Linked DNA regions of Microbulbifer sp. A4B17. The protein of the gene in region 1 interacts with the protein of each later gene in a pairwise test. Links are inferred from orthologs where the notes say so. Each region holds a gene or a part of one and is shown in the gene's direction. Other genes may lie near its edges.

Region 1 (5,634 bases):
CCCATGTGACCCAGGAAGCGATCAATGGCTACCAAGTGGTGCGTATGTACGGAGGGCAGGACTATGAGAAATCCCGCTTTCTCTCTGCCAGTGATAATAACCGCCGGCAGTTTATGAAGCTGGTAGTGGCAAATAATGCCAGTGTTTCAGTGATTCAAATCCTGGTGGGCCTGTCTACCGCAACCATCGTTTGGCTGGCGCTAGCTCCCGGCATGGTTGAGTCCATGACAGCTGGTGTTTTTGCCGCTTATATTGGTGCAGCGGCATCCCTGGCCAAGCCGGTGCGCAGCCTCTCCGAGATATTTGCCGATATTCAGAAAGGTATAGCTGCAGCGGAGAGTATCTTCGAAGTCATGGATGCTCCGAAGGAGCCCCAGGGCGGTGATGCTGAGTTACCTAAGCCAGTGAGGGGTAATGTGTCTTTCGAAGGGCTTGAGTTTAGCTACGACCCGGCTGCGCCGAGAGTGCTTTCGGATATCAGTTTCTCGGTTAACCCGGGGGAAACGGTGGCCCTGGTGGGGGCATCTGGCTCCGGAAAGAGTACCCTGGTAAGCCTGCTCGCTCGATTTTATGAGCTGACAGGGGGGCGTATCCTGGTTGACGGCGCTGATATATCGAAAGTGCAGCTTAAAGATTTACGCCGCCATATCAGTATGGTCTCGCAAAATATCGTTCTGTTTAATGACACTGTCTACCGCAATATTGCCTATGGTGAGCTTGAATATGCGCCCAAGGAAAACGTACTGCGCGCTATAGAGCAGGCCCATGCTGCCCAGTTTATCGAAGAGCTGCCCCAGGGGCAGGATACGGTATTGGGAGATAATGCACAGATGCTTTCCGGTGGTCAGAGGCAGCGTTTGTCTATCGCTCGCGCCCTGCTTAAAGATGCCCCCATATTGATCCTGGATGAGGCTACTTCCGCACTGGATAATGAGTCGGAGCGCCATATTCAGGCTGCTCTGGCCGAAGTCATGAAAAACCGCACTACGTTTGTTATCGCCCATCGCCTGAGTACGATTGAAAGTGCTGATCGTATTTTGGTGATGGAGAAGGGGCGTATTGTTGAGAGTGGAAATCATGCAGAGCTCCTCGCCCAAGGTGGGCGATACGCGTCTCTGCTACAGCAGCAAACAATGGGGTAGGGCACCTGGATGTCACTGGAAGACTGGTTTAACAAGCGCTGGTACCCGGAAGCCGGTAAAGGTCGCTCGCTCTCCTTGCTCACTCCGTTGGAACTGCTCTATGGGGGGGTTAGCAAGCGGCGCCGGGTGATGAGTTCCCGTACTCCGCCGGAACCCTTGTCTGTTCCTGTCATTGTGGTAGGTAATATTACCGTTGGCGGTGCGGGCAAGACGCCACTGGTGGCGGAGCTGGCTCGCTGGCTGAAAGAGCGGGGTCGCAACCCGGGGATTATCAGTCGCGGCTATGGAGGTCGGGCTGAAAAATACCCCTATCAGGTGACTGCTCAGTCCCATCCGTTGGAGTCCGGCGACGAGCCGCTTATGCTGCACCTTATTACCGGTGTGCCGGTGATGGTTTCTCCCAAGCGCACCGAGGCGGCACAAGCCCTGATCGACTACCACCAGTGCGATGTTATTTTGTCTGACGATGGGCTACAGCACTATAGTCTCTGGCGCAGCTATGAAATTTGTGTGGTCGACGGCCATCGCGGTTTGGGCAATGGCCATATGCTGCCCAGAGGGCCCCTGAGGGAACCGGCAACTCGATTGCACAGTGTCGATATGCTGGTGAGTAACGGAGAACCCGAAGCGGGGGTCAGGGATCAGTGCGATGGGCTTTTGGAGTTTGAAATGACACTGGAGCCCTCCTGCTGGCACCAGTTTAACCTCGACCAAACTTCCACATTGCGCCTGCCTTCAGGGCCTGAGGTGGGACCTTGTCACGGTGTTGCAGCGATCGGCAATCCCAAGCGATTTTTCCACTCGTTGGAAACTTTGGGTTTCGATGTGACAGAGCAACCTTTTGATGACCACCACCAGTTCAGTCCCCAGGAACTGCATTTCGATGGGCAAACCCCTGTGATCATGACTATGAAAGATGCGGTGAAGTGCCGCGACTTTTGGGAAAGTCACTGGTGGGCACTCGAAGTCCGGGCAAAGCTGCCGGACCTTTTTTACCAAAAAGTGCACAAGCACTTGCAACAGTTTTCTGAAAATGAAAAGTAACTCTTCTTTCGATGTAATTATTCCCGCACGCTTTGGTTCCAGCCGCCTGCCAGGTAAGCCTCTGGCGGATATCGGCGGTAAGCCGATGGTGGAGCACGTTTACTTGCGCGCTCGTGAAAGTGCTGCACACAGGGTAGTTATCGCTACCGATGATATGCGTGTAGCGGAGGTGGCTCACGGTTTTGGTGCTGAAGTCTGTATGACATCGGCGGAGCATGCGTCGGGGACTGATCGGTTACAGGAGGTGGCCCTAAACCTCGGCCTGGCGGAGGATCGCATCCTGGTCAATGTGCAGGGCGATGAGCCCCTGATACCGGCGCAGGTGATAAATCAAGTCGCTGAAAATCTGGCGGCGAGCGAGAGAGCCGGAGTGGCGACGCTGGCAGAGCCAATACACTCAGTGGAAGATTTCCGCAACCCGAATATCGTTAAAGTAGTGACAACTGAGAGCGGCCTGGCCAGGTACTTTTCCCGGGCACCAATCCCCTGGCCACGGGATGCATTTGCCATGGATAGCAGTGAATTACCTAAGGGGTTGGAACCTCGCCGTCATATCGGTATCTATGCTTACCGTGTTGCACTACTGCGCCAGTTTGTCTCCTGGCCTATAGCCCCGCTGGAGCAGTTCGAGGCTTTGGAGCAGCTGCGCTTCCTGTATCACGACCAGGAAATTCACGTGGCTGATGCTTGTGCAGAGGTACCGGGAGGCGTAGATACTGAGCAGGATCTTCAGCGTATGCGCGAAACCCTGGCTTGATGTAGAAACTAATGATTGAAGCCAATATCGATTTACAGCCCCACAACACTCTGGCGATTTCAGCGAACACCGCGTTCTTTGCACGTGTGGAAACGCTGGATGAGTTGCGCGAGGCATTGAGCTTTGCACAGCAGAAACGCTTGCCTATCTTGCCGTTAGGTGGAGGCAGTAATATCGTATTGACGGGAGATTTTCCTGGGCTCGCCATTCAGGTCGCGCTGCTTGGGTTGACTGTTACTCCCAGTGGCCGCGGCGGTATCATTGAGGCGGCGGCTGGGGAGGGTTGGCACCAGTTGGTAATGTCCTCAGTTGAACAGGGTATGGGAGGCTTGGAAAACCTTGCGCTAATTCCAGGTAAAGTGGGGGCGGCCCCCATTCAAAATATTGGTGCTTACGGTGTAGAGTTGTGTGATTGCTTTTGCAGTTTACAGGCCATGGAAATTTCTACAGGTACGTTGCATAACTTTTCTGCATCGGATTGTGAGTTTGATTACCGGGACAGCGTCTTTAAAGGACAGCTGCGCGATCAGTATATTATTACTCAGGTCAAACTTCGCCTCGCACAAGATTGGCAGCCGAAGGTTTCCTATCCAGCACTGCAACAATTTATCACTGAGCAAGGATGGGATTGTGATTCCTTGACACCGGCGCAGATTGCTACTGCCGTTATCGACATCCGAAATAGTAAATTGCCGTTGCCTGATTTAATTCCCAATGCGGGTAGCTTTTTTAAAAACCCTGTGGTGGATGCAGATATTTATCACAGTCTTAAGTCGGAACACCCGGACTTGGTGGCATATGCCAGCGGTGAAGGTTGGAAGCTGGCAGCGGGCTGGTTGATTGATCGCGCTGGCTGGCGGGGCAGGCGGCACGAGGCGGTAGGTGTTCACCACCAACAGGCGTTAGTGTTAGTCAATCCAGGTCGCGGTCGTGGTGATGAAGTAACAAGACTTGCTCGTGCCATAGCCTCTGACGTGCAAGATAAATTTGGGGTTACTTTGGAGCCCGAACCGCGCTATTACCCGTGAGCTATTCTGAGCCCATCCTCTCCCTTCCGTTTCCTTAGCTGACCCTCAAGCATAAGTACCCAATAGAAATATATGATTTGCTGACTTGCGGCAGGGCGTTTGGGGCGAGCTTGAATAGGGGATTATTCTAATTGTTGACGATTATCTTGTTATAACAAAATCAACTTCTTTTATTTTTTCTTATTTCGATTTCTTTCATAAATATTTTCTGCGATAAAGTGAATCTGCAATCGCAAATTTTGCGGAACAGCCTATCTTGATCGCAGAAAAATTAATTGGTACGTTTTTACGCTATAATTAAATGTTATAAAGGCCGCAGTATCCTGTGGCCAAATGTCTGATCGGCAGAATTTGAAACGGTGCTTCTGCTTTGCAGTAGGGTTTTTGTCTGGTATGTTGCGATTGGGTTCCGGGGGGGACCTACACGGGGTAGTTTCACCGTGAGCAAAAAAGAAGAACGCAGTTCACAGAGCTCGTGCGTAGGGGATGTACACGCGGCGTAGCCACTGCACTTATCCGTAGTTGGGGATAACTTGATCAAAGTCTTAGTGGTGGATGATCACGATCTTGTGCGAATGGGCATTTCGCGCATGCTGGGTGATGTTGAGGATATAGAAGTCGCCGGAGAGGCAAATTGTGGCGAGGAAGCTCTGGAGTTTGTTCGCCGGTGCGAAGTTGATGTCATTCTGATGGATGTGAAAATGCCGGGTATGGGTGGCCTGGAAGCGACAAGAAAACTACTTCAGCGGTGCCCTGGGGTGAAGGTTATAGCGGTAAGTGCACTCGATGATGATTTGTTCCCTGGCCGTTTGATGCAGGCTGGGGCTATGGGATATGTCACCAAGGGAGCGGACCTTGAAGAAATGGTCCGCGCGATACGCACTGTTGTTTCAGGTGGTGTGTTTATCAGTAATTCCATGGCAACCAAAATGGCAATGCGCAGTGTCAGTGGCCAGGATGAGCAGCAATCTCCATTTGAGAAACTATCCAAAAGGGAGTTGCAGACAGCAGATATGATTGTCAATGGCGCCAAGGTTGCTGAGATTGCAAAGTCTCTTTCGGTCAGCCCTAAAACAGTGAATAGTTATCGCTATAGGATTTTTGAGAAATTGGATATTAATAGTGATGTGGAGTTGACAATTCTCGCGGTTAAACATCAGATTCTCGATCCAGAAGCTGCACTTTAATTGAAAAGTGGCTGATCTTTCCAATATATTGAGGCCGGTTGCCAGATGTTCGACAGCAAGCGTTTCCTCGCGACGGTAACTCGTAAGCCCGGCGTCTATCAGATGTTCGACGCCGAAAATAAAATTCTCTACGTGGGAAAGGCGAAGAACCTCCGCAATCGTCTATCGAGTTATTTTCGCAGCTCAGGGCTTACGACAAAAACAATGGCGCTGGTGCAGCGCATTAGACATATCGAAGTCACTGTGACGCGCAGTGAAACCGAAGCGCTGGTTCTTGAGCAAAGCCTGATCAAGTCCCAGCGGCCTCCATACAATGTGATGCTGAAGGATGATAAGGGGTATCCTTATATCTTTCTTTCAAGTAATGATACTTCTCCCCGCATCGCTTTTCATCGCGGCGCCAAGCGCAAGAAGGGTAGATACTTCGGGCCCTTTCCAAATGCATCATCAGTTCGCGATAGTCTGAATTTTTTACA
Region 2 (4,110 bases), 590 kb from region 1 along the record:
AGGGTGCGCGGAGACATAGGAGGCGCATACGCCAGAGAGGGCTTCTACGTAAGGGCGTAACTCGGTGGCTCCCAGTGCGCAGTTAAGCCCCACAGAAATTGGTTTTGCATGGGCAACAGAATAGTAAAAAGCTTCGGTCGTTTGGCCGGAAAGGGTGCGGCCGGAGGCATCGGTAATGGTGCCGGAAATCATAATCGGCAGTTCGAAACCCAGCTCCTCAAAGAGCTGCTGCATGGCATAGATAGCGGCCTTGGCATTGAGGGTGTCAAAAATGGTTTCGATTAAGATCAGGTCGCTGCCGCCTTCGACCAAAGCGCGGCCCGCTTCTACATAGTTTTCTACCAGCTCATCGAAAGTGACATTGCGTGCCCCTGGATCATTGACGTCTGGTGAAATACTGGCGGTGCGGGAAGTGGGGCCGATGACCCCGGCTACCCAGCGCGGGCGCTCTGGGGTAGAGAGTGCATCTGCTGCACGGCGCGCGATCTCTGCGGAGGCCCGGTTGATCTCTACCACCAGGTGTTCCATATCGTAATCAGATTGGGACAGCTGGGTTGCGTTAAAAGTATTGGTTTCGATAATGTCCGCGCCCGCCTCAAGGTACTCCCGGTGAATCTTTTCGATCAGCTCCGGGCGGGTCAGGCTCAGCAGGTCGTTATTGCCTTTCAAGTCGCGAGGGAAGTCGGCGAAGCGCTCACCGCAGTAATCGGCCTCTTCCAGCTTCTCCCTCTGGATCATCGTCCCCATAGCGCCATCCAGGATCAGGATACGCTGCGCAAGCGCGGCATTAATTTGCTCGAGACGTTGGTCGCGGGACTGCTGGGACATTTACCAATCCTTATATTGTCGATCTTTTGCCGATGGTGGGAATGGCGCCAATCTTAGCACAGTCACGTCCACTCACTGGCTGCGACTTACGCCTTTTTGGTTGTTCCACCACAATAACAGAGCAGTTTTGATTAAAGTTGAGCAATTTATAGGTACTTCACAGCGCCTGATCACTATAAATCCCTAGACGACCGGTCTAGTTTTGCGTAGAGTGCTAGGCATGAAAAGCAGCTATGAAGATACTCGCCAACATTTGTTGGATACCGGTTATACCGTGATGGCGGTAAAAGGTTTCTCCGGTGTGGGTTTGAGTGAAATTCTCAAAACCGCTGGTGTGCCAAAGGGGTCCTTTTATCACTACTTTAAGTCCAAGGAGCAATTTGGCGAGGCTCTGCTGGAAGATTATTTTCGCAGCTACCTGGAACTGATGGACGCTGGCTTTTCCTCCAGGGATCAATCTGCCGCCGATAATTTATTGGCCTATTTTGATGCTTGGCAGAAGAGTAGTGGGGAGCGTTACGATGCTCACCGCTGCCTGGTGGTTAAGCTTAGCGCTGAGGTGGCAGACCTGTCTGAATCGATGCGGATTATCCTCAGAGATGGAACTGAGCATATTATTCAGAAGCTTCAGGACTGCATCGAGCTGGCAGGGGAAGACGGTTCTCTGCCAGCCACTCTAAATGCCCGTGCCACCGCAGCTTCCCTGTACCAGCTGTGGCTGGGGGCCAGCCTGTTGGCCAAGCTAAATCGCAACGATATGCCAATGGCAGAGGCGATGCTGGCGACCCAGGAGATACTGGGAAAACACTGAGTTTTTAACTGAGCCCGCGAGGGGGAAACCGTTGCGGGTATTTTTATGGCGCCTTTATAGACGACCGGTCTAATTTGGCGACTTTGACTTCCATTTTACGAAGTTATGGAGAATAGAGAATGCAATCGAGCGATATAAACCGCCGTCTGGTATTGGCATCCCGCCCTGAAGGTTCCCCGACGACAGATAACTTCCGCTTAGAGCATGCCCCTGTGGCAAAGCCGGAAGCCGGTGAAGTGTTGTTGCGCACGGTATACCTCTCACTCGACCCTTATATGAGAGGGCGAATGAGTGATGCGAAGTCCTACGCCGAGCCAGTAGCACTGGGCGATACCATGGTGGGTGGAACAGTGAGCCGTGTAGTTGAATCCCAATTGGAAGGGTTTGAGGAAGGGGACTGGGTATTGAGTTATAGCGGTTGGCAGGACTATGCCATCTCTGATGGCACCGGTCTGATTAACCTGGGTAAGCATCCGGATTACCCCTCTTTTTCACTGGGTGTATTGGGCATGCCGGGAATTACCGCCTATTTTGGTTTGCTGGAAATTGGTGAACCCAAAGAGGGAGAGACACTGGTGGTGGCAGCGGCTACCGGCCCAGTGGGTGCCACGGTTGGACAAATCGGAAAGTTGCAGGGGTGCCGGGTAATCGGTGTGGCGGGTGGCGAGGAAAAATGTCGATATGCCGTCGAAGAATTGGGATTTGACCTCTGTTTGGACCACCGTGCCGAAGATTTTGCCGAGCAGCTGGCAGCGGCTTGTCCAGAAGGAATCGATATCTACTTTGAAAGTGTCGGTGGCAAAGTGTTTGATTCTGTGCAGCCGCTATTAAATGACTTCGCACGGATTCCGGTATGCGGGCTTATCTCCCAATACAACGCGACATCACTGCCGCAAGGCCCGGATCGCACCAGCCTGCTAATGAGGGATGTGCTGACCAAGCGCTTAAAAATACAGGGCTTTATTATTTTCGATTACTACGAGCGCTTCCATGAAGCCGTGCGCACATTGAGTCAGTGGGTTGCTGAAGGCAGTGTCAAATATCTTGAGGATATGGTTGAGGGCTTGGAGGAAACGCCGAGCGCCTTTATCGGACTGCTGGAAGGCCAGAACTTCGGCAAGTTAGTTGTGCGTGTTGGGAATGATGATTGAAGCAAAGCTGACAAAGTTTATAGGGACAGAAATATGAAAATACTGATGGTTCTAACTTCCCACGATGAGCTGGGTAATACCGGTAAGAAAACGGGTTTTTGGCTGGAGGAGTTTGCTGCACCTTATTACATCTTCAAGGATGCTGGCGCTGAAGTGACCCTGGCTTCCCCCAAAGGTGGGCAGCCACCTCTAGACCCTAAGAGTGATGAGCCGGACTTTCAGACGGAGGCGACTCATCGCTTCCAGTCCGATGTTGATGCTCAACAGCTTTTGGCTAATACCCACAAGCTGTCTGACATGAACGCAGCTGACTTTGATGCAGTCTTCTATCCAGGCGGACATGGTCCACTGTGGGATTTAGCTGAGGACCCTAACTCCATTGCCCTGATTGAGCACTTTTTCGCGGCAGATAAGCCGATCGGCGCCGTTTGCCATGCGCCGGGCATTTTCCGCCACACACGTCGTCAAGATGGTGCCTATTTGGTGAAAGGGAAAGGAGTGACGGGGTTCACCAACTCAGAAGAGGCGGCAGTAGAGCTGGTGGATGTGGTGCCGTTTCTGGTTGAGGATATGCTCAAACAGAATGGCGGAATCTACTCGAAAGGAGATGATTGGGCTCCTCATGTAGCTGTAGACGGCAAGCTGGTCACTGGTCAGAATCCGGCATCCTCAGCGGAAACTGCCCAGACTCTTATGGGGTTTATCCCCGCATAGAGCAGTGGTGAGGCCGGTTGGTCAAACAGCTTCTAACTCACCGGTTTCCCTTGAGTCTTTCTGAGAGTAGAATACCCGACAAAGAAGCTTGGTTATTTGAGAGCCTATATGTCTGATTTGAATGTCACTATTACCGAACCCGCTCAGGAATACCTGAAGGAGCTGCTGGCTAAACAGGACTGCGAGGGTATTGCTATTCGCATGTTTGTTTCCAGTCCCGGCACACCCAATGCCGAGACCTGCATCGCCTACTGCCGCCCGGGAGAGGAGGAAGAAGGTGATGTGATGTTGGAAATGAACGGTCTCAAAGCTTACTTCGAAGGTCGCAGTGTTCCCTATCTGGATGATGCTCGGGTCGATTACTCCTCGGATAAGATGGGTGGGCAGCTGACTATCCGCGCCCCCAATTCCCGGATGCCCAAAATCACCGATGACAGTCCCATTCAGGATCGCATCAACTACGTTTTGTATAACGATGTAAATCCCGGGCTGGCTTCACACGGAGGTCAGGTAAGCCTGGTAGAAGTGACCGAGGATATGTTTGCTGTGCTGAAGTTTGGTGGCGGCTGCCAGGGCTGTGGCATGGTGGATATGACCTTGAAAGAG

The links.
Region 2: the proteins of kdsB (region 1) and BTJ40_RS09790 interact in binary tests that used the Escherichia coli proteins (3 or more experiments, as listed by UniProt). The link is inferred for Microbulbifer sp. A4B17 from one-to-one orthologs.

The regions. Positions count from the first base shown.
Region 1 is NZ_CP029064.1:2,759,807-2,765,440, reverse strand. Bases 1,063-4,059 are described here. They hold kdsB (3-deoxy-manno-octulosonate cytidylyltransferase), read left to right. Parts: upstream 1,063-2,175; coding sequence 2,176-2,943; downstream 2,944-4,059. Other genes in these bases: murB (UDP-N-acetylmuramate dehydrogenase), read left to right, coding at 2,955-3,971; lpxK (tetraacyldisaccharide 4'-kinase), read left to right, coding at 1,152-2,186; msbA (lipid A export permease/ATP-binding protein MsbA), read left to right, coding at 1,063-1,142. In the rest of the region: more of msbA, read left to right, coding at 1-1,062; BTJ40_RS12320 (response regulator), read left to right, coding at 4,505-5,158; excinuclease ABC subunit UvrC, read left to right, coding at 5,204-5,634. UniProt on the Escherichia coli protein: Activates KDO (a required 8-carbon sugar) for incorporation into bacterial lipopolysaccharide in Gram-negative bacteria.
Region 2 is NZ_CP029064.1:2,171,665-2,175,774, forward strand. The notes cover bases 1-2,843. They hold BTJ40_RS09790 (TetR/AcrR family transcriptional regulator), read left to right. Parts: upstream 1-1,048; coding sequence 1,049-1,639; downstream 1,640-2,843. Other genes in these bases: metH (methionine synthase), read right to left, coding at 1-828; BTJ40_RS09795 (NADP-dependent oxidoreductase), read left to right, coding at 1,759-2,790; BTJ40_RS09800 (type 1 glutamine amidotransferase domain-containing protein), read left to right, coding at 2,824-2,843. Outside these bases: more of BTJ40_RS09800, read left to right, coding at 2,844-3,504; Fe-S biogenesis protein NfuA, read left to right, coding at 3,613-4,110. UniProt on the Escherichia coli protein: Involved in response to both electrophiles and reactive chlorine species (RCS). Represses the transcription of the nemRA-gloA operon by binding to the NemR box.